One region of the Blautia sp. HCN-20427 genome, then DNA from elsewhere that is predicted to be linked to it. Evidence: riboswitches for the same ligand, from Rfam matches in the RefSeq annotation. Region 1 holds a riboswitch; each other region holds the start of a gene.
The links. Region 1 has a riboswitch for thiamine pyrophosphate ahead of thiS (sulfur carrier protein ThiS). Riboswitches for the same ligand answer to the same signal wherever they lie in the genome.
Positions count from the first base shown of each region.

Region 2: it holds a riboswitch for thiamine pyrophosphate, as region 1 does, so the genes downstream of both, thiD (bifunctional hydroxymethylpyrimidine kinase/phosphomethylpyrimidine kinase) here and thiS (sulfur carrier protein ThiS) in region 1, are expected to answer to the same signal.
Region 3: it holds a riboswitch for thiamine pyrophosphate, as region 1 does, so the genes downstream of both, WKT17_RS00470 (thiamine-binding protein) here and thiS (sulfur carrier protein ThiS) in region 1, are expected to answer to the same signal.
Region 4: it holds a riboswitch for thiamine pyrophosphate, as region 1 does, so the genes downstream of both, thiC (phosphomethylpyrimidine synthase ThiC) here and thiS (sulfur carrier protein ThiS) in region 1, are expected to answer to the same signal.

Region 1 is NZ_JBBKBX010000002.1:98,131-103,091, reverse strand. It holds gene WKT17_RS01590 (heavy metal translocating P-type ATPase) at 1-24, opposite strand, end outside; gene WKT17_RS01585 (DUF6110 family protein) at 15-338, opposite strand; tRNA gene WKT17_RS01580 (tRNA-Leu) at 643-725, opposite strand; gene WKT17_RS01575 (diaminopimelate decarboxylase) at 813-2,090, opposite strand; TPP riboswitch at 2,280-2,384, shown strand; gene thiS (sulfur carrier protein ThiS) at 2,495-2,689, shown strand; gene thiF (thiamine biosynthesis protein ThiF) at 2,689-3,324, shown strand; gene WKT17_RS01560 (thiazole synthase) at 3,361-4,131, shown strand; gene thiH (2-iminoacetate synthase ThiH) at 4,144-4,961, shown strand, end outside.
Region 2 is NZ_JBBKBX010000004.1:24,231-29,191, forward strand. It holds gene fliB (flagellin lysine-N-methylase) at 1-855, opposite strand, end outside; gene thiD (bifunctional hydroxymethylpyrimidine kinase/phosphomethylpyrimidine kinase) at 925-2,394, opposite strand; TPP riboswitch at 2,444-2,550, opposite strand; gene WKT17_RS03245 (arsenate reductase family protein) at 2,561-2,920, opposite strand; gene WKT17_RS03250 (bacteriohemerythrin) at 2,932-3,354, opposite strand; gene WKT17_RS03255 (GNAT family N-acetyltransferase) at 3,414-3,821, opposite strand; gene WKT17_RS03260 (DUF1284 domain-containing protein) at 3,868-4,296, opposite strand; gene WKT17_RS03265 (biotin transporter BioY) at 4,293-4,847, opposite strand.
Region 3 is NZ_JBBKBX010000001.1:90,851-95,811, reverse strand. It holds gene WKT17_RS00480 (glutamine--tRNA ligase/YqeY domain fusion protein) at 1-506, shown strand, start outside; gene pdxR (MocR-like pyridoxine biosynthesis transcription factor PdxR) at 538-1,968, shown strand; TPP riboswitch at 2,001-2,112, shown strand; gene WKT17_RS00470 (thiamine-binding protein) at 2,197-2,493, shown strand; gene WKT17_RS00465 (ABC transporter permease) at 2,462-3,226, shown strand; gene WKT17_RS00460 (ABC transporter substrate-binding protein) at 3,246-4,259, shown strand; gene WKT17_RS00455 (ABC transporter ATP-binding protein) at 4,276-4,961, shown strand, end outside.
Region 4 is NZ_JBBKBX010000021.1:36,912-41,872, forward strand. It holds gene rplI (50S ribosomal protein L9) at 1-410, shown strand, start outside; gene dnaB (replicative DNA helicase) at 430-1,758, shown strand; gene thiC (phosphomethylpyrimidine synthase ThiC) at 1,802-3,109, opposite strand; TPP riboswitch at 3,219-3,320, opposite strand; gene WKT17_RS12680 (MerR family transcriptional regulator) at 3,435-3,899, shown strand; gene WKT17_RS12685 (DUF362 domain-containing protein) at 3,990-4,160, opposite strand; gene WKT17_RS12690 (DUF1858 domain-containing protein) at 4,380-4,580, shown strand; gene WKT17_RS12695 (adaptor protein MecA) at 4,636-4,961, opposite strand, start outside.

The DNA of each region.
Region 1 (4,961 bases):
TTCATGCTGAATCTTTATTCGCATTTGGCATCTTCCTGTTCTTTTTCAGCCTCTTCTTTTACTTCTTCAGCTTCTTCCGCACCGTCTTCCTGGGCGCATGCTTCTTCTGCATAGCGCTGTGCATTGATTTCATTTGCTTCCGCCAGAACATCTTCTGCGTTTTCCTGTACCGTTGTCACCGCATCCATAACACAGTCTTTTGCTCTTAATACGGCTGCAGTAGCCTGCACATAAGCTTTTTTCGCGTCCTTGCTTCCCAGAATCTTAACTCCTGCTGTTCCAAATAAAACTCCGCCTGCAAAAAGTGCCGCTTTCTTCATTAATTCTGTACTTATCATCTTCAAATCCTCCTGTATTTATTTGTGCTTGTAACCTGTGTAAAATGTCATTCCAAGGCAGAAAAGCATCGCCCATGCCCAAAACCTGTGCTTCTTCATTTTTTCCACTCCTTTTCCATTTTACATATTTTCTAAATCAAGGGTCTTTGATAGTTGCATAAGCCAACCTTTGATTTCAAAATACTACCACCCACTGTTTTTTTTGTCAATATCTGTCAGAAAAAATAACAGAAAACAGAAAGAGACTGAACCCCTTGATTTTAGCGGATTTCAGCCTCTTTCTATTTTCCTTCATTCATAAAACTGCCGGCAATGGGACTTGAACCCATACGTGGTTGCCCACAACAGATTTTGAGTCTGCCTCGTCTGCCATTCCGACACGCCGGCATTTCCTAACGGAACAATAGATATCTTAGCATAACTCTTTCCAAATTGCAAGCATTTTTTTGAATTTTAAATTCATTTAATCCAATTCTACTGATTGCAGTCCAGCTTCTTATAAAAATCAAAGCAGTCAAAGGTTGCAAAATAATCCTTCGGTGTCTCTGCCCTGCGGATTAACTGGGTGCTTCCGTCCGTTTTCAGCAGAATTTCCGCAGATTTCAGCTTTCCATTGTAATTATATCCCATGGCAAAGCCGTGGGCACCAGTGTCGTGAATCACCAGCAAATCTCCTTTGTCAATTTTCGGAAGCATTCTGTCCACTGCAAACTTATCATTGTTTTCACACAGGGAACCTGTCACATCGTATTTGTAATTACACGGCTCATGCTCTTTCCCCATAACGGTAATATGGTGATAAGCCCCATACATAGCCGGGCGCATAAGGTTTACCGCACAGGCGTCCACTCCAATATACTCCTTGTGGGTATGTTTCTCGTGAATGGCCTTTGTCACCAGACAGCCGTAAGGCCCCATCATAAAGCGCCCCAGCTCGGTGTAGATAGCCACATCTCCCATGCCTGCCGGAGTGAGCACTTCTTCATAAACTCTGCGCACCCCTTCTCCAATCACACGGATATCGTTAGGTGTTTCTTCCGGTCTGTAGGGAATGCCCACACCGCCGGACAGATTAATGAAGCAGATCTTTGCCCCGGTTTCTTTTTCCAGACGCACCGCCAGTTCAAAGAGGCGCTTTGCCAACATCGGATAGTATTCATTTGTCACTGTGTTGCTGGCCAGGAAAGCATGAATACCAAATTCTTCCACTCCCTTGCTTTTCAGAATCCGGAAAGCCTCAAAAATCTGCGCTTCCGTCATGCCGTACTTGGCCTCTCCCGGATTGTCCATGATTCCGTTGCAAACCTCAAAAACTCCGCCCGGATTATAGCGGCAGCTCATACGCTTCGGCAGTGTACCAATGGCTTCTTCCAGGTACGCAATGTGGGTAATGTCATCTAAATTAATGGTAGCGCCCAGTTCGTTGGCATACTGAAATTCCTCCGCCGGAGTGTCATTAGAGGAAAACATAATGTCCTCTCCCACACAACCCATGGCTTTGGAGAGCATCAGCTCTGTATAAGAAGAACAGTCACAGCCAAAGCCGTACTCTCTTAAAATCTCAATCAGGAAGGGATTTGGTGTTGCCTTTACCGCAAAATATTCTTTAAACCCTTTGTTCCATGCAAAAGCCTCCTTCATGGCCTGCGCATTTTCCCGGATACCTCTTTCATCATATAAATGAAAAGGGGTCGGGTATTCCTTTACAATTTCTTCCAGCTTTTCCTTTGTCACAAATGTCTTTTTTTCCATATATATTCTCCCTTAATGGATTTCTGCTTTTCTGTTTTTATCTGACGAACCTCATTATACGAAAATGTGTCTTGCTTTTCAAGTCATTCCCCTGTCTTTTTTTATTTTTTAACGTATTGACGTATTCCAGTCAAAAATCCACAGAAAACCTTTGCAATTTTACCAGTCCTGTTGTATAATGAACGAAATAAAAACAGACGGGAGCTTGTATGACAGGCTGAGAGGAAGGTATGACCTTCGACCGATAACCTGATTTGGATAATGCCAACGTAGGGACGCCTGAGAACCACATATGTGAAAATATGCAGCGGGAAGTTACCGAACTTGGTAGCTTTCCGCTTTTTGTTTTCCTAAAAACGGATATACAATTCTCCACAAGCCAGGCTCCCAGATGGAGGTGAAAAATGGTAATAATCAACGGAACTTCCCTGCCTATGGACGGCAAAACGCTGTCCGAATATCTGGAAATGTCCAATTACAATCCCCTGCGCATTGCAGTGGAACGCAATGGCCACATTGTTCCCAAAGCAAAATACAATGAAATCACGCTGACAGACGGCGATGTGCTGGAAATTGTCAGCTTTGTAGGAGGCGGCTGATGATACCCACAAAAGAAGAATGGAAAAAGGCCCTGGAAGAACGCCACGGCCAAACCTTGCAGCAAAAATTTGCTTCTGCTTCTGTGGCCGTATGCGGACTGGGGGGACTGGGCTCTAACATTTCCCTCTGTCTTGCAAGAGCCGGAATCGGCAGACTGATTCTCATCGATTTTGACCGGGTGGATATCACCAATCTCCACCGCCAGCAGTACAAGGCCCATCAGATAGGCATGTACAAAACAGAAGCCCTTGCGGAAAATCTCCGGGAAATTGCGCCTTATCTTTCTTTAGAACTGCATACAGAGACCATGACCGAAGAAAATACCCCACAATTGCTGCAAAACGCCCAGATAATCTGTGAAGCCTTTGACCGGGCGGAAAATAAGGCCATGCTGGTCAACCGCGTACTGGAAACCATGCCGGAAAAATTTCTGGTGGCAGCTTCCGGAATGGCCGGAATTTCCAGCGCCAACTCCGTCCGGACCCGCCGGATTACTTCCCGTTTCTATCTCTGCGGAGACGAAAGCAGCGACACAGGCAGCGGGCTGGGGCTTGTCTCCTCCCGGGTCATGTGCTGCGCCGCCCATGAGGCGCACATGGTACTGCGGATTCTGGCAGAACAGACCGAACCCTAAGGTACAACACCAAACATACAGAAAGAAGGTACATTTATGAACAACGATACGCTTATCCTCGGAGGACGCGAATTTCATTCCCGTTTTATTCTCGGCTCCGGGAAATACTCCCTCAAGCTCATTGAAGCAGCCGTAAAGGATGCGGGTGCAGAACTGATCACTCTGGCTGTCCGCCGGGCCAATACCAAAGAAGAAGAAAACATTCTGGATTATATTCCTGAAAACGTTACCCTGCTTCCCAATACCAGCGGCGCCAGAAATGCCGAAGAAGCAGTGCGCATTGCCCGTCTGGCAAGAGAACTGGGCTGCGGAGACTTTGTAAAAATCGAAATTATGCGGGATTCCAAATATCTGCTGCCGGATAACCAGGAAACCATAAAAGCCACGGAAATTCTGGCAAAAGAAGGCTTTCTTGTCATGCCTTACATGTACCCGGACTTGAATACCGCCAGAGACCTGGCTAATGCCGGCGCTGTCTCCATTATGCCTCTGGCTTCTCCCATTGGTTCCAACAAAGGACTGGCCACCAGGGATTTTATCGAAATTCTCATTCAGGAAATAGATTTGCCTGTCATCGTAGACGCCGGTATCGGACGGCCTTCCCAGGCCTGTGAAGCCATGGAAATGGGCGCTGCCGCCATTATGGCAAACACGGCTCTCGCCACAGCCGGAGACCTTCCTCTCATGGCTTCTGCTTTCCGCCAGGCCATTGAAGCCGGACGAAAAGCCTACCTTTCAGGACTTGGCAGAGTTCTTACAAGAGGCGCTTCTGCATCTGACCCGCTCACCGGTTTTCTTCACGATTAGGAGGCGGCAGTCATGGAAAACGAATTTTTAGTGGACTCTCAGTATCTCTCTGAACAGGCGCTGGCAAAGAAACACCGTCTGGAAACAGACCCTTCTTTTCGGAAAAGCCACATGGAATATCTCCCCGGCATGGAGCAAATCCAGTCTGATGTATGCGAAAAAGTCATGAGCCAGGTGGCTTCCTATGATTACACCCACTACACAGCCAAGGATGTCCGGGCAGCCCTGTCCCATCCGGTCTGTTCCCTGGAAGATTTCAAGGCTCTGCTCTCTCCCGCCGCCGAGCCTTTCCTGGAAGAAATGGCCCAGAGAGCGAGACAGGAAACCAGCCGCCATTTCGGCAATACCGTGTATCTGTTTACCCCTCTTTACATTGCCAATTACTGCGAGAATTACTGCGTATACTGTGGTTTTAACTGCTATAACCATATCCACCGCATGAAGCTGACTATGGAGCAGATTGAAAAAGAAATGAAAATCATCGCAGACAGCGGCATGGAGGAAATCCTCATTCTCACAGGTGAAAGCCACTCCAAAAACGATATTTCTTATATCGGGGAAGCCTGTAAACTGGCGCGAAAGTATTTCCGCATGGTTGGGCTGGAAATTTATCCGGTAAACACCGACGAATACCGCTATCTTCACCAATGCGGCGCGGATTATGTCACGGTGTTCCAGGAGACCTATGACAGCGACAAATACGAAACCCTGCATCTCATGGGGCATAAACGCGTGTGGCCTTACCGCTTCGATGCACAGGAACGGGCCTTAAAAGGTGGTATGCGGGGTGTTGCTTTTTCCGCACTTTTAGGACTTTCTGACTTTCGGAA
Region 2 (4,961 bases), on a different contig from region 1:
AATTTCCCAGTTTTCCCTTTCCTTTTCTTCTATGTACTGCAGAAATTTTCCACGCTTTTTCTCATAAGAAGACCTTCCTTCTCCGTATAATTCAGCTTCCAGACAGGACAGGTTTCCCTCCCATTCCGTGCGCAGCACTTCCAGTCTGCGCAAGTCTTTCAGCATAAACTGCATACTCTCAAAACGAATTTCTGAACGTTTTTCAGGTTTTCTATCTTTTATTTTCTTATCTGCTTTCTGCAGTTCTTCCGCAAAATCCACTTCAAAAAGTATGCCTTCTTCCAAAGCATTCTGGAAGAGCTGTGTTATGTGCAGACATAGGAAAACTCGCTTTCTGATACTGTATTTCCGATTTTGAAGGATTTGAAAAAGATACGTTCGCACCTCTTCCAGCTTTCCGAAAAGCAGAAAATCAAAGTCTTCATAATCTTCCTCTATTTCTTCCAAATCGTCCTCTTCTTCCAGAAATTCCACTCTGGATTTGCAGCCCAGAATCATTTCTGCTGCCACAGGACAGGAAAGAGACAGGGACAGCTCCCGCAGGTTTTCAAATTCCTCTGTGTGCCTTGGATACTGCCTGCAGGTTTCGCACAGTGAGGAGGGGCCCAGTTTCCTATAGATATCGCACAAATTCTTTTCATTTAAAAAGCTGCAGCGCTTTTCATACTGCTCAAAGGCTCCCACAGACCAATCAATAGAGTTCAGAAGACGGATACCGAAATCTCCCTTCACCCGACTGTAGGTTTCCAGAGATTCCTCATCTATGAATATCTGCCAGCCTGCACAGCAGGTATCCGGACATTTGTCAGCCGTGCAGACAAAATCCTGATAATAGTGGGGTTTTCTGTAATACATAGTGAAAATGTTCCTTTCTGCTTTTCTCGTAGTATTCTCAAAAAAGAATACCACTGCCCCACCCCTTTTTCAAGTTTCCTTCATGTATTTCTCAAAAATATTTTCCACATTTTCTTTTCTCAACGCATACATATGATTCAGCGGCCCGCTGCCGTTTCCCAGGTTCAACTGTGCCCGCAAGGCTCCGGTAATGTATGCTTTTGCCCTTCTGACGCTCTCCGGCACATCATAACCTTTTGCCAGATTACAGGCTATGGCAGAAGACAGCGTGCAGCCAGTGCCGTGTGTATTGGGATTTTCCACTTTTTCTCCTGGATACCAGATAAATTTTCCTTCAAAATACAACAAATCATCTGCCGTCTCCTTTAAATGTCCGCCCTTTAAGAGCACAGCTCCCTCCATGCCCTCTCCAATGATTTGCGCCGCTTTTTCCATATCTTTTCCTGTATGAATGTTCATTCCTGTCAGAATTTCCGCCTCTAAGAGATTGGGGGTCACCACATCAGCCAGCGGAAACAGTTCTGCCTTTATTGCCTTCTCTGCCTCTTTCTGCATAAGAGTTCCCCCACTGGTAGCTGACATGACCGGATCCGCCACAATATTTTCGGCTTCATATTCCCGCAGTTTTTCTGCAATGGCATGGATAATCTGGCTGTCTGAAACCATACCGATTTTCACAGCATCCGGACAGATATCCTGGAAAATACAGTCCAGCTGCTTTGCCACAAATTCCGGCGGTACGTTCTGAACCCCGTAAACTCCGGTAGTGTTTTGTGCAGTCAGGGCAGTAATGGCTGTCATGGCATACAGACCGTGTGCAGTAATGGTTTTTATATCGGCCTGGATACCTGCTCCGCCGCTGGAATCTGAACCTGCAATGCTCAGAACTTTTTTCATACTCCTTGCCGTCATTTCTTCTGAAAGTTCCCGCAGCCGCCTGCAGGCCTCTTTTATATTTTTCTGTCCGTAAATCCCGGAAACCACAGCAACACCGGAAACGCCGCTGCCTTTTAATTCCATCAGATTACTTTCTTTCACGCCTCCGATAGCTACCACCGGAATGGAAACGGCCCGGCAAATGGCCTGCAGCTCTTCTCTTGCAACAGGCTTTGCGTCCTTCTTGGTAGAAGTTCCAAATACAGCTCCCACGCCCAGATAGTCTGCACCCAGAGCTTCTGCTTTTCTGGCATCCTCCACAGTCCGGCAGGACACACCAATGAGTTTATCCGGCCCCAGTATTTCTCTGGCTTCCAAAAGCCCCATGTCCTTCTGCCCCAGATGAACACCGTCCGCCTGCACCTTCCTGGCAATTTCCACGTTATCATTAATCACAAAGGGAACTTTGTATTTTGCTGCTAACTGCCGGATTTTTACGGCTTCTTTGAAAAATTCTTCTTCTGCTAAATGTTTTTCCCTCAGCTGCAAAAAGGTAACTCCTCCTTCCAGAGATTCTTCCACCTGTTCTTCAAAAGACTTTTCTCCCACCCAGGTTCTGTCTGTCACTGCATAAAGCTGCATATCTTCTTTTTTACATTTCATGTCTTTTCCTTTCTTTCGGAGACGTAAAAACCGGGAAACGTCAGCACGTCTCCCGGTTTTCACATCTCCCTACGCTGGCATTACCCATATCAGGTTAAAGGGTCGAAGTTTGAGCACTTCCTCTCAGCCCGCCTACGGGCTCCCCTGACTGCATATGAAATTGTTTTTATGCATTTTCCAGCTTTTCTGTCCATTCTTTCTCCTTAAAGCCGGGAAGTGCAAAATCTTCGCCCACCAGAATCGGACGCTTCACCAGCATCCCATCTGTGGACAGAAGTTCCAACTGCTCTTCTTCTGTCATGGAAGGCAGTTTGTCTTTTAAATGAAGTTCTTTGTACTTATTCCCGCTGGTATTAAAAAATCTCTTTAAAGGAAGTCCGCTTTTTTCATACCATTCTCTTAATTCTTCCTTGGAAGGTCTGTCCTCCACAATATGGCGCTCTGAAAATTCCGGATTTCTCTCTTTCAGCCATTTTTTTGCTTTCTGGCAGGTGGTACATTTTGGATATTCCACAAATAATAACATAATTTTGATCCTTATAATCTCTCTGCATTCGATGCCATGAATTTGTACTCCGCTACAGAACGGTCAAAGCCTTTGATGTGGTCAAAGAGCCAGTCCACAACATTTTTCTGTACCTGTGCAACAAAAGCTTCTGTAGGACCTTCTTCCTCTTCCAGCATTTCCTGTAATTCTTTTACTGCTTTTTTGAATTCCGCATGTTTTTCCTTATGTTCTTTGATACCCGGATATTCCATTTCTTCCTGCAGTTTCTCCTCTGCACTAAAGTGAAATTCTGTATAGTCCAACAGGTAATCCAGCATTTTTACTGCTTTAATTTTACCCTGTCCGTCTTCACAGCTTTCCAGAAGCTGGTTAATTCTGCCAATCAGTTCTTTATGCTGAGAATCTATCATCTCATTTCCTGTTACTAATGTTTCATCAAATTCTGCTCTCATAGTCTTAAACCTCCTCTGTGATTAGCTATAGTGTACCACATTTTTTCCGGTTTTCCAATCTAAATTTCCTTTTCCAGAATCACTTTCTGACACCGAAGTCCATAATTTCTGTAAAATTCCAATACCGATTGATTGAAATTCCACGCTGTCAGTTCCAGTTTAAAAATATTCCTGCGTCTGGCTTCCGCTTCTGCCTCTATAAGCAGCAGTTTTCCGATACCCCGGTTTCTATATTTTTCGTCCACGCAAATTGCCTCCACATAGGCTCTCTGCCTTTTTCTGGTAATACTGCCTCCTCCGGCTGTATGATACTTTATCTCACACATGCCCACCATTTTTCCGCTTACGCTGGCTGCCAAAAACAGGATTTCCGGGTTAGCCATGTCTTCTGCAAACTGCTCCAATGTATAAAAATGCTGCACATCTTTATAAATATCCGGTCTGGCCTGGCTGTGCAAATCATGCACCTGCTACATAAATCCCGCGATTTCTCTGTAGTCCTCTTTCTCCGCCTTACGAATCTTTGGCTGTTCCTTCGTATCCTCCATATCTCTCCTGCTCCTTCCTCCTGCAAATTTCACCCCACTGGCAATGCCCACAGATTCCCTCCCGTCTGCCTGGCTTCAGAATACTCTTCTCCACCAAATGAAAAAACTCTTCCCAGGAAATGACACAATTTTCTTCCAGTCCACATGCAAGCAGCACCTTTCGGTCATATTCTTCCACTTTATCCTGGCTAATGCAGATATCTTCCCTTAAATTTGGACATTTCTTACATAGAATATCCCCTGTTGTCACAATTTGCAAGATTGGATTCTGCTCCATGCCTGCCAGAACGTTTTCCATATGCGCTGTAAATCCGTCACTATACCCTTTTCCCTCAAAAAAAGCAAGGCACATACCATGATGTGCCCGCAATCTGAGAAGCCTTTCTTCTCTCATCTTCTGATAACGCCTCCCAGTCTCTTTGTCAAAACCATTGCCAACAAAATTTTCAGCAAATCCGGAATAATAAAAGGAATGACACACCAGCCTAATACTGCGCCGATTCCCACTGGACCTGTCTGGCTGGTATACACGACCAGAAACCACAGAGTTCCTACGGTATAGCAGGCCAACAGTCCTGCAAGCATGGAAAAGAACAGCGCTGCCTTTCCTCTTCCGAAGAATTTTTCCATCCCCCACATCACCAGTGCAGAAACCAGAAATCCCACAATATATCCTCCGGTAGTTCCTGCCAGAACTCCAATTCCTCCTGTAAATCCTGCAAACACCGGAATTCCTATGATGCCAAGCAATATGTAAATCAAAACCGCCATGCTGCCTCTTCTTCCGCCTAAAATTCCCACAGCAGTAAAAACTCCCATAGTCTGCAGTGTAAATGGCACCGCCGCCGGAATGGAAATCCAGGAGCATACTGCAATTAATACTGCAAAAATACTCACATAAACCAAATCTTGTGTCTTATTTCGTTCCCCTGCTATTGTTGTCATATTCTTTTTCCTTTCCTGTTGCTGTTTTTCAATTTTTCTTCCTACACTTTACCATAGGGTAGCAATAATTGTCAACCTTATTATACTTTTAAGTTTACAATATACTTTTTGTTT
Region 3 (4,961 bases), on a different contig from region 1:
TTGAAAGAGAAGACTTTATGGAAGTTCCGGTAAAGAAATACAAACGTCTCTATCCGGACAATGAAGTGCGCCTCATGAATGCGTACTTTGTGACCTGTACAGGCTGCGAAAAGGATGAAGAGGGAAATGTAACGGTTATCCACTGTACGTATGACCCGGCCTCCAAAGGCGGAAATTCCCCGGACGGAAGAAAAGTCAAAGGAACGATTCACTGGATTTGCGCTGAGACAGCCGTAGAGGCGGAGTGCCGTCTGTATGAGAATATCGTAGATGAAGAAAAAGGCGTATACAATAAGGAAGACGGAAGTTTGAACCTGAATCCGAATTCTCTTACGGTAGTCAAAGGCTGTCTGGTAGAGCCGGAACTTGGAAAAGCAGAGGCTTACGACCGGTTCCAGTTTGTGAGAAACGGATTTTTCTGTGCGGACTGCCATGACAGCAAACCGGGAGCGCCGGTATTTAACCGCATTGTGTCTCTGAAGAGTTCTTTTAAACTGAATCAGTAATGATTAAGATGTTATACGAAAAGAGGAGCCTGTGAACGAATTACTAATTCCTCTGGATACAAAAAGCAAAGTGCCGATTTACGAGCAGATTTGTGACTATATCAAAAGGGCTGTGCAGCAGAAGCATTTAATGCCGGGAGAAAAGCTGCCTTCGTCCAGAGCCTTTGCCAGATGTCTGGCTGTGAGCCGAAGCACCGTAGATTTGGCTTATGACCAGCTGGTATCCGAAGGGTATATTGAGTCCATTCCCTGCAAAGGCTACTATATCTGCGAAATAGACAGTCTCTACGTTCCCGGCAGGAAGAGGACAGAAGAGTGGAAAACAGAAAAAGAGAATCCCTCTAAAAGGGCAGCGGGAGAACAGAAAACCTGTGCCTATGATTTTTCTTTAAACGGCATAGCGCCCGGCGGTTTTCCTCACAATATCTGGAAAAAGCTGGCAAGGCAGGTGCTCTCAGAGGATGACGATACCTTGTTTCAGCTGGGAAATCCCTGGGGAGAATATGGATTTCGCAGCGCAGTAGCGGAATATCTGTATCAGGCCAGAGGCATGCGGTGCCGCCCGGAGCAGATTTTAATTGGAGCAGGAAACGATTATCTGCTGATGCTCCTGGGAACCATTCTGGGGAAAAACCGTGTGATTGCCATGGAAGACCATACCTACCTGACTGCATATTACGATTTTCTGCACATTGGGTATGAGGTAAAAGCGGTGAAGCAGGACGAAAGCGGTATGTGTATCTCCTCTTTGAAAGATTCCGGTGCACAGATTGCCTATGTGATGCCCTCTCACCAGTTTCCCGCAGGCACGGTTATGCCCCTGAAACGCCGTATGGCACTTCTGGACTGGGCAGAGGAAGCGGAAAATCGCTACATCATTGAGGATGATTACGACAGCGAGTTCCGTTACCGCGGAAAGCCTATTCCGGCTCTGCAGGGATTTGACAGGGGCGGGCGTGTGATTTATATGGGAACTTTTTCCAAATCCATTGCCCCGTCCATTCGTGTCAGCTATATGGTTTTGCCGGAGTTTCTGGCAGAGCAGTATGCAGAGCGGAAAAGTCCTTTTTCAGTAACCGTGTCCAGAGCAGACCAGAAGATACTGGAGTTATTCTTAAAAGAAGGAGGATATGAGCGGCATTTGAACCGTATGCGGGCTGTCTATAAAAGCAAGCATGACAAAATGGTGAAAGTTCTGCGGGATATGGGGGATATCTGTACTTTTTCGGGAGAATATGCGGGACTTCATCTGGTACTGGAATTCACAAACGGGCTGACAGAAGAGGAGGCAGTTTTGCGGGCAGAAGCGGCCGGTGTTCAGGTCTACGGATACTCGGAATACGGCATAGAAAGCAGCAAGATAAAAAAAGAACCGGAAAGAAAGGTACTTCTGGGCTATGCCTGCATGACCGAAGAAGAAATCGAAAAAGCCATGAGGAAATTGAAAGAGGCCTGGGAATAAGTATTGACAGAAAATTATAAATACAGTAAACTGAACGTTGCAAGGGGAGCTGGAGCAAGTCCGGCTGAGAATAAAACCACATTCGTTTTAGACCCTCATACCTGATTCGGATAATGCCGGCGTAGGAAGCATTTTGTAAAATCTGCAGGTTCAGATACAGACATGAATCCCATCAGGTACTCCCTGGTGGGATTTTTTATACAGAAAGAGAATAAGGAGGAAGGAAACATGAACGCAAGCGTAGCTATCCAGACTTTGCCGGAGGCAAAAGACGACGAGGAATTAATCCGTATTGTAGACGAGGTGATTGCCTATATTAAAAGTACGGGAAATAATTATTATGTAGGCCCTTTTGAGACAACCATTGAGGGAGACTATGACGAACTCATGGACATTGTAAAGGAATGTCAGCATATTGCAGTGAAGGCAGGAGCGCCGTCTGTAGCTGCTTATATTAAGGTCAGCTACAAGCCGGAAGGAGATGTGCTTACCATTGAAAGAAAAGTCTCAAAACACCACCAGTAAAATCTGGACCGTGTCGGCTCTGGCTGTACTGCTGGTGCTTTGGCAGGCGGTTTCCATGGCCGGGCTGATTCCCAACTTTATGCTGCCCTCCCCGGTGGATGTGGGGAAGGCTTTTGTGGGGGATTTCGGGCTTTTAATGGAAAATGCAAAGGTAACGCTTTTGGAGGCGGCTCTGGGACTGGCCTGCGGTATTGCCGTGGGTTTTCTCATGGCGGTAATCATGGAGCGGTTTGAAAAGCTGTACAAAGCCTTTTATCCTTTAATTGTTCTGACCCAGACCATCCCTACGGTGGCCATTGCGCCCCTTTTGGTGCTGTGGTTTGGATATGAAATGCTGCCAAAGGTGATTCTCATTGTGGTGGTGACTTTTTTTCCTATTACCGTAGGACTTTTGGACGGTTTTGGGTCTGCGGATAAAGATATGATCAATCTCATGCGTTCCATGGGGGCAGGAGAGTTTCAGATTTTTCGTTATATTAAGCTGCCGGGAGCCATGAGTCACTTTTTTGCCAGTCTTAGAATTTCCGTGTCGTATTCCGTAGTAGGCGCTGTGATTTCTGAATGGCTGGGAGGCTTCAGCGGTCTTGGGGTTTACATGACACGGGTAAAAAAAGCATTTGCTTATGACAAAATGTTTGCCGTGATTTTTCTCATTTCCATTATCAGCCTGCTTCTTATGAAGCTGGTGGAAATTCTGCAGAAAAAGGCCATGCCCTGGGAAAATGTGAAATAAGACAGAGGAGAAAAGATACATGAAAAAGAAATATTTTGCGACGCTTTTGTGCGCGGCAGTTCTCACAGCTTTTACAGGCTGCGGGGAATCCGGCGATCTGAAAGAAGAGAAGAAAGCAGAAAATAAAACAGAAAATCTGACTTTTGTACTGGACTGGACACCGAATACAAACCATACCGGTCTGTATGTGGCCAAGGAAAAGGGATACTTTGAAGATGAGGGGCTGGAAGTGGAAATCGTACAGCCGCCGGAGGACGGTGCAGACGCCCTGGTGGCGTCGGGAAAAGCCCAGTTGGGTGTTTCCTTTCAGGATACGATGGCACCGGCGGTAGCGGGAGAAGACGCACTTCCCAATACAGCCATAGCTGCTGTTGTACAGCACAACACTTCCGGTATTATTTCCAGAAAAGGGGAGGGCATGGACCGTCCCAAGGGACTGGAAGGGAAAAAGTATGCCACCTGGGACGCTCCCATTGAAAAAGCCATGATGAAAAACGTGGTGGAGGAAGACGGAGGGGATTTCAGTAAAGTGGAACTGATTCCAAGCACAGTGACGGACGAGGTATCCGCACTGAAGACAAAGTCCGTGGACGCTATCTGGGTGTTTTATGCCTGGGCTGGTGTAGCTACAGAAGTGGCAGGTCTGGATACAGACTACTTTGCGTTTAAAGATATCAATCCGGTATTTGACTATTATACACCTGTAATTATAGGAAATAACGAATTTCTGGAAAAAGAGCCGGAAACGGCAAAAGCTTTTTTGAGAGCGTTGAAAAAGGGGTATGAATTTGCCATTGAAGACCCGGATGCGGCAGCAGACATTCTCTGTGAGGCTTCACCGGAACTGGATGTGGAACTGGTAAAAGCCAGCCAGAAATATTTGGCTGACCAGTATAAGGCGGAGGAAGAACGCTGGGGATATATCAGCCCCGAGCGGTGGAACGCTTTTTATAACTGGCTGAATGAAAACGGCCTGTCAGAAACAGAAATACCGGAAAATACAGGATTTTCCAATGAGTATCTTCCGGAATAAGAAAGGCGGCAAAAAAATGGCACAGCTTGAAGTTTCCCATGTGACAAAATCCTTTGACGGCAGGAAGGTTCTGGAGGACGTGTCCATCCGTCTGGGGGAGAAAGAACTGGTGGCTCTTTTAGGCGTCAGCGGCGGCGGAAAAACAACACTTTTTAATGTGATTTCCGGTATCTTAAAGCCGGACAGCGGACAGGTGTTTTTAGACGGGGAGGAGATTACAGGCAGTCCGGGGAAGGTCAGCTATATGCTTCAGAAGGATTTGCTTCTGCCTTACCGCACCATTGAGGACAATGTGGCCCTGCCTCTGATTATCAGGGGGGAGAAAAAGAAGGCGGCGAGAAGTCAGGTGCAGCCCTATTTTCAGGAATTTGGGCTGGAAGGGACTCAGAAAAAGTACCCGGCTCAGCTTTCCGGGGGTATGCGCCAGAGAGCAGCGCTTCTGCGGACGTATATGTTTTCTCAGAAAATTGCCCTTTTGGACGAGCCGTTTTCCGCCCTTGATACCCTGACAAAAAGTGCCATGCATAAGTGGTATTTAAACGTCATGGAGCAGATTCACCTGTCTACAATTTTTATTACACATGATATAGACGAGGCCATTCTTCTGGCGGACCGGATTTATCTTTTAACAGGGAGTCCGGGAACCATCACAGAAGAAATTGTGATAAAAGAGAAAAAGCCCAGAGCGGCGGATTTTAATCT
Region 4 (4,961 bases), on a different contig from region 1:
GCAAAAAAGGACAGATGGTAAATGTAAGCGACGGATACGCAAGAAACATGCTGTTTCCCAAAAAGTTAGGCGTAGAGGCAACCCCGAAGAATATCAATGATTTGAAGCTTCAGAAAGCACACGAAGACAAAGTGGCAAAAGAAAATCTGGAAGCGGCAAAACAGTTTAAGACAGAACTGGAAACCAAACAGGTGATGGTAAGCATTAAGGTGGGAGAAAACGGCAGAACCTTCGGTTCTGTTTCTACAAAGGAAATTTCCGAAGCAGCCAAAGCGCAGCTTGGTTATGACATTGACAAGAAGAAAATGCAGCTTGCAAATCCAATCCGGGAATTAGGCACCACACTGGTTCCGGTAAAACTGCATCCACAGGTGACTGCAGACTTGAAAGTTGTAGTAAAAGAAGCGTAAGAAGGGAGTTCCCGCCGAAATGGAAGAAGCACTGATTAAGAGAATCCTGCCCCACAGTATGGAGGCAGAACAGTCGGTCATCGGCTCTATGATTATGAGCAGAGACGCTATTGTAGAGGCGTCGGAGATGATTACAGGGGCGGATTTTTACCAGCAGCAGTATGGTATCGTGTTTGAGGCCATGGTGGAGCTTCATGACGAGGGAAAAGCAGTTGACCTTGTAACATTGCAGGAGAGACTGAAAGAAAAGGATTTGCCGCCGGAAATTTCCAGCATGGAATTTGTCCGGGATTTGCTGGCAGCAGTTCCCACCTCAGCCAATGTAAAATACTATGCCGAAATCGTAGCAGAGAAATCCATGCTACGGAAACTGATTAAGACCACAGAGGAAATCAGCAATGCCTGCTATCTGGGCAAAGAGAAGACTCAGGACATTCTGGAAGTGACGGAGAAAAAAATCTTTGACTTGGTGCAGAATAGGGGAAGTGAAGAGTTTGTGCCTATCCGCCAGGTGGTGTTAAACGCCATTGAAAAAATCGAGAAGGCTTCCAGAACCCAGGGCAGCGTTACCGGTATTCCCACAGGTTTTATCGATTTGGATTATAAGATGTCGGGATTTCAGCCTTCGGATTTGATTCTGGTGGCGGCCAGACCTTCTATGGGAAAAACGGCTTTTGTATTGAATATTGCCCAGTATATGGCCTTTCACAGCGATGTGACAACGGCTATATTCAGTCTGGAAATGTCAAAGGAGCAGTTGGTAAACCGTCTCCTGGCTCTGGAATCCAAGGTGGATTCCCAGAATATTCGAACCGGTAATCTGGAAGACGAGGAATGGGCGAAGCTGATTGAAGGCGCCAATATTATCGGAAAATCAAACCTGATTATTGATGATAAACCTGGTATTTCTATCTCGGAACTGCGTTCCAAGTGCAGAAAATATAAGATGGAACACAATCTGGGCATTATCTTTATCGACTACCTGCAGCTGATGACGGGGAGCGGAAGAAGCGAGTCCAGACAGCAGGAAATTTCAGAGATTTCCCGTTCTCTAAAGGCACTGGCAAGAGAACTGCATGTACCGGTGGTGGCTCTTTCCCAGTTGAGCCGTGCAGTAGAGCAGCGTCCCGACCACAGACCCATGCTTTCAGACTTGCGAGAGTCAGGGGCCATTGAGCAGGATGCGGACGTGGTTATGTTTATTTATCGTGATGATTATTATAATAAAGATTCCGAGAACAAAAACATTGCGGAAATCATCATTGCAAAACAGAGAAATGGTCCTATTGGTACCGTAAATCTGGTTTGGATGCCGAATTATACGAAATTTGTGAATATGAAAAAATAAGAGGCAGCCGCTTTCATGCGGCTGCCTCTTGGAATATCCGGTATCACTCGTCATAGATGCTGACAATTTCCCCTTCCAGAATCCGGTTCATATTTTTTACAGCGCAGAAGTTTCCGCACATACTGCAGGTATCTTCTTTTTCCGGTTTGGCCTCTGCCCGGTAGCGTCTGGCTTTTTCCGGGTCCATACTGAGCCGGAACATTTCTTCCCAGTCCAGCCTTTTTCGAGCCGTGCTCATGGCATAATCCCAGTCAGAAGCCCCATGGATTCCTTTGGCAATGTCCGCAGCATGGGCCGCTATTTTAGAAGCGATAATCCCTTCTTTTACGTCCTGTTCGTCCGGCAGACGCAGATGTTCTGCGGGAGTGACATAGCACAGGAAAGATGCACCGTGGGAAGCTGCTACAGCGCCGCCTATGGCAGCTGTAATGTGGTCATATCCCGGTGCAATGTCTGTCACCAGAGGACCCAGTACATAAAAAGGTGCACCCTGACATACGGTCTGCTGGATTTTCATATTGGCTTCAATCTGATTTAAAGGCATGTGCCCCGGCCCCTCGATAATGACCTGTACATTCTTTTCCCAGGCCCGTCGGGTTAACTCGCCCAGTGTCACCAGTTCTTCTATCTGGGAAATGTCCCCGGCATCTGCGATACAGCCGGGACGGCAGGCATCTCCCAAGCTTAAAGTCACATCGTATTTTTGACAGATATCCAGAATCCAGTCATAGTGTTCATAAAACGGATTTTCCAGTCCGGTCATTTCCATCCAGGCAAAGATAATAGAGCCCCCTCTGGAAACAATGTTGGTAAGCCGCTTGTTTTCTTTGAAACGGCAGGCAGTGCTTTTATTGATACCCACATGAATAGTCATAAAGTCCACGCCGTCTTTGGCATGCATTTCTACAATATCCAGCCATTCCTGTGTGGTGATGTCTTTTAATGGTTTATGGTAGTAAACCACAGCGTCATAAATCGGTACAGTTCCAATAATGGCAGGGCACTCCTGAGTCAGCTTCCGGCGGAACTTTCTGGTATCCCCGTAAGAACTTAAATCCATAATGGATTCTGCACCCATTTCCACGGCGCTTTGTACCTTCTGCAATTCCATATCAACGTCTTTCCAGTCCCTTGAAGTTCCCAGATTCACATTGATTTTCGTTTTCAGCATAGAGCCCACGCCGTTGGGATTTAGACATTTGTGCAGTTTGTTGGCCGGAATGACGGCTTTTCCCTCTGCCATGTACTGACGCAGTTCTTCGGGAGAGATACCTTCCTTTTCGGCAACAAGTTCCATTTCCTTTGTGATGATACCCTGCCTTGCGGCATGCATTTGTGTAGTGTAAGTCATAGGTTTTCTCCAATCTTTTATTTTTTAAACCAGAGAATCCGAACCTGCGGCACAGCCATTTTCCACAAAAAAGAAAAAGTCTGTGCCGAAAGGATGCACAGACATATAAAATCAGTATGTGTAAACTCCCTACGTTGGCATAATCCAAATCAGGTAATACAGGTCGAAGCCAAACTTCCTCTCAGCCCATGGGGCTCCCTGGTTATTTTTTATCAGTTTAGCACCGCTTTAAGTAGTTGTCAACAGTTTTTGTCGAACGTATTTTCTTGCAATTTAACAGGGGTTTGTTATAATAATTAGGAGAAACAAAGAAAGGGGTCAGTATATGCAGAAGGCCATTTATTCGGTTTCGGAGGCAGTTCACTTTCTGGGAATTCAATCCCATGTGCTCAGGTACTGGGAAGAAGAACTGTGCCTTCCGATTGGAAGAAACGAAATGGGACACAGATACTACACCCGATGGGATATTCAGGTTTTTCTGAGTATTAGAGAACTAAAGAAAAAAGGGTATGCACTGAAAGAAATAGGAGAACTGACAACCCTTTTTTATAAAAATCAGGCAGAGAAAAAACAACCTGAACATAGAACAGCGACCCTTTCCGTATCAAGGGAATTTATGGAAATTATCAGTAAACTTGTAACGGACAGGCTTCAGGAAAAAAATTCCGGGGAAGAGAGGTATAAAAGACTGGATGAGCGAATCCGCAGCTGCCAGCAGTACAGGCGGGAAGCGGCAGCGGCTGTGGAGAAGGAAGGGCAGAAAAAGAAACGGTTTTTTCAGAAAAAATAAAACGAAGAGGCAGGAATCACGAAAATTCCTGCCTCTTCGTATACGCTTCATGATACAAAACATCATAGATGTTTCTGTATTATGTAAATCTTAGCCTTCTACGATAGCTTCTGTAGGACAAACACCAGCGCATGTTCCGCAGTCAACGCATGTATCAGCGTCGATAACGTATTTGTCATCACCTTCGGAAATAGCTTCCACTGGACATTCACCAGCGCATGTTCCGCAGCTTACACATTCATCTGTAATAACGTATGCCATGATTGTACCCTCCTTATATATTCTGAACCTTGCGATTCAGTTCTTAGGGTTATTCTAATATATTTATTTCTATAATACAAGTCTTAATTTAGAAACATAGCAGGATTTTTTTGTGCATACAGGGGAAAAAAGGGAAGCGTAAAATGGAGAAAAACAGTTGAATATAATGAGAAAAGAGATTATAATAAGATAATAGAAAATTTTAAGGAGGAATTACCCATGAAAGTAACACCAGATATGACAATTGGTGAACTGCTTCGTTTAGATGAAAATATTGTGCCGATTCTTATGAGAGCAGGCATGCACTGCATCGGCTGTCCTTCCGCACAGGGAGAATCACTGGCAGAAGCAGCTATGGTTCACGGAATTGACGGAAATATGTTAGTTGCTCAGATTAACGATTTTCTGGAAAATAAATAAAAATGTGAAAAACCTCCGGGCAGAGATTCTGCTGCGGAGGTTTTTTGCTTGCATCTTAGATTTTTGTCAGCTGTGTCAGTGCATTTTGCGGAATCATGCAACCGCCGTGCTCCTCCAGATAAGCCTGCTTGGCCGGGGAGAAAGAGGTACCGCTTCCATATTCGGAAAGTATGTTGCATACTTTGTTGAAATCTTCCGGCAGGGTTTTCTCCTGACGCAGTATCAGTGAATAGGTACCGTCCTTTTCGTTTTTATACAAAGCGCTGAAACCTTGGAAAAAATTATTCAGTCCGTGAGCGGCTTCAATGACAGTATCCAGATTCCGGAATGTGTACTCGCGCATTAAATTTACGGAAACCGGAGTTTCCTCAGAAATCTCAG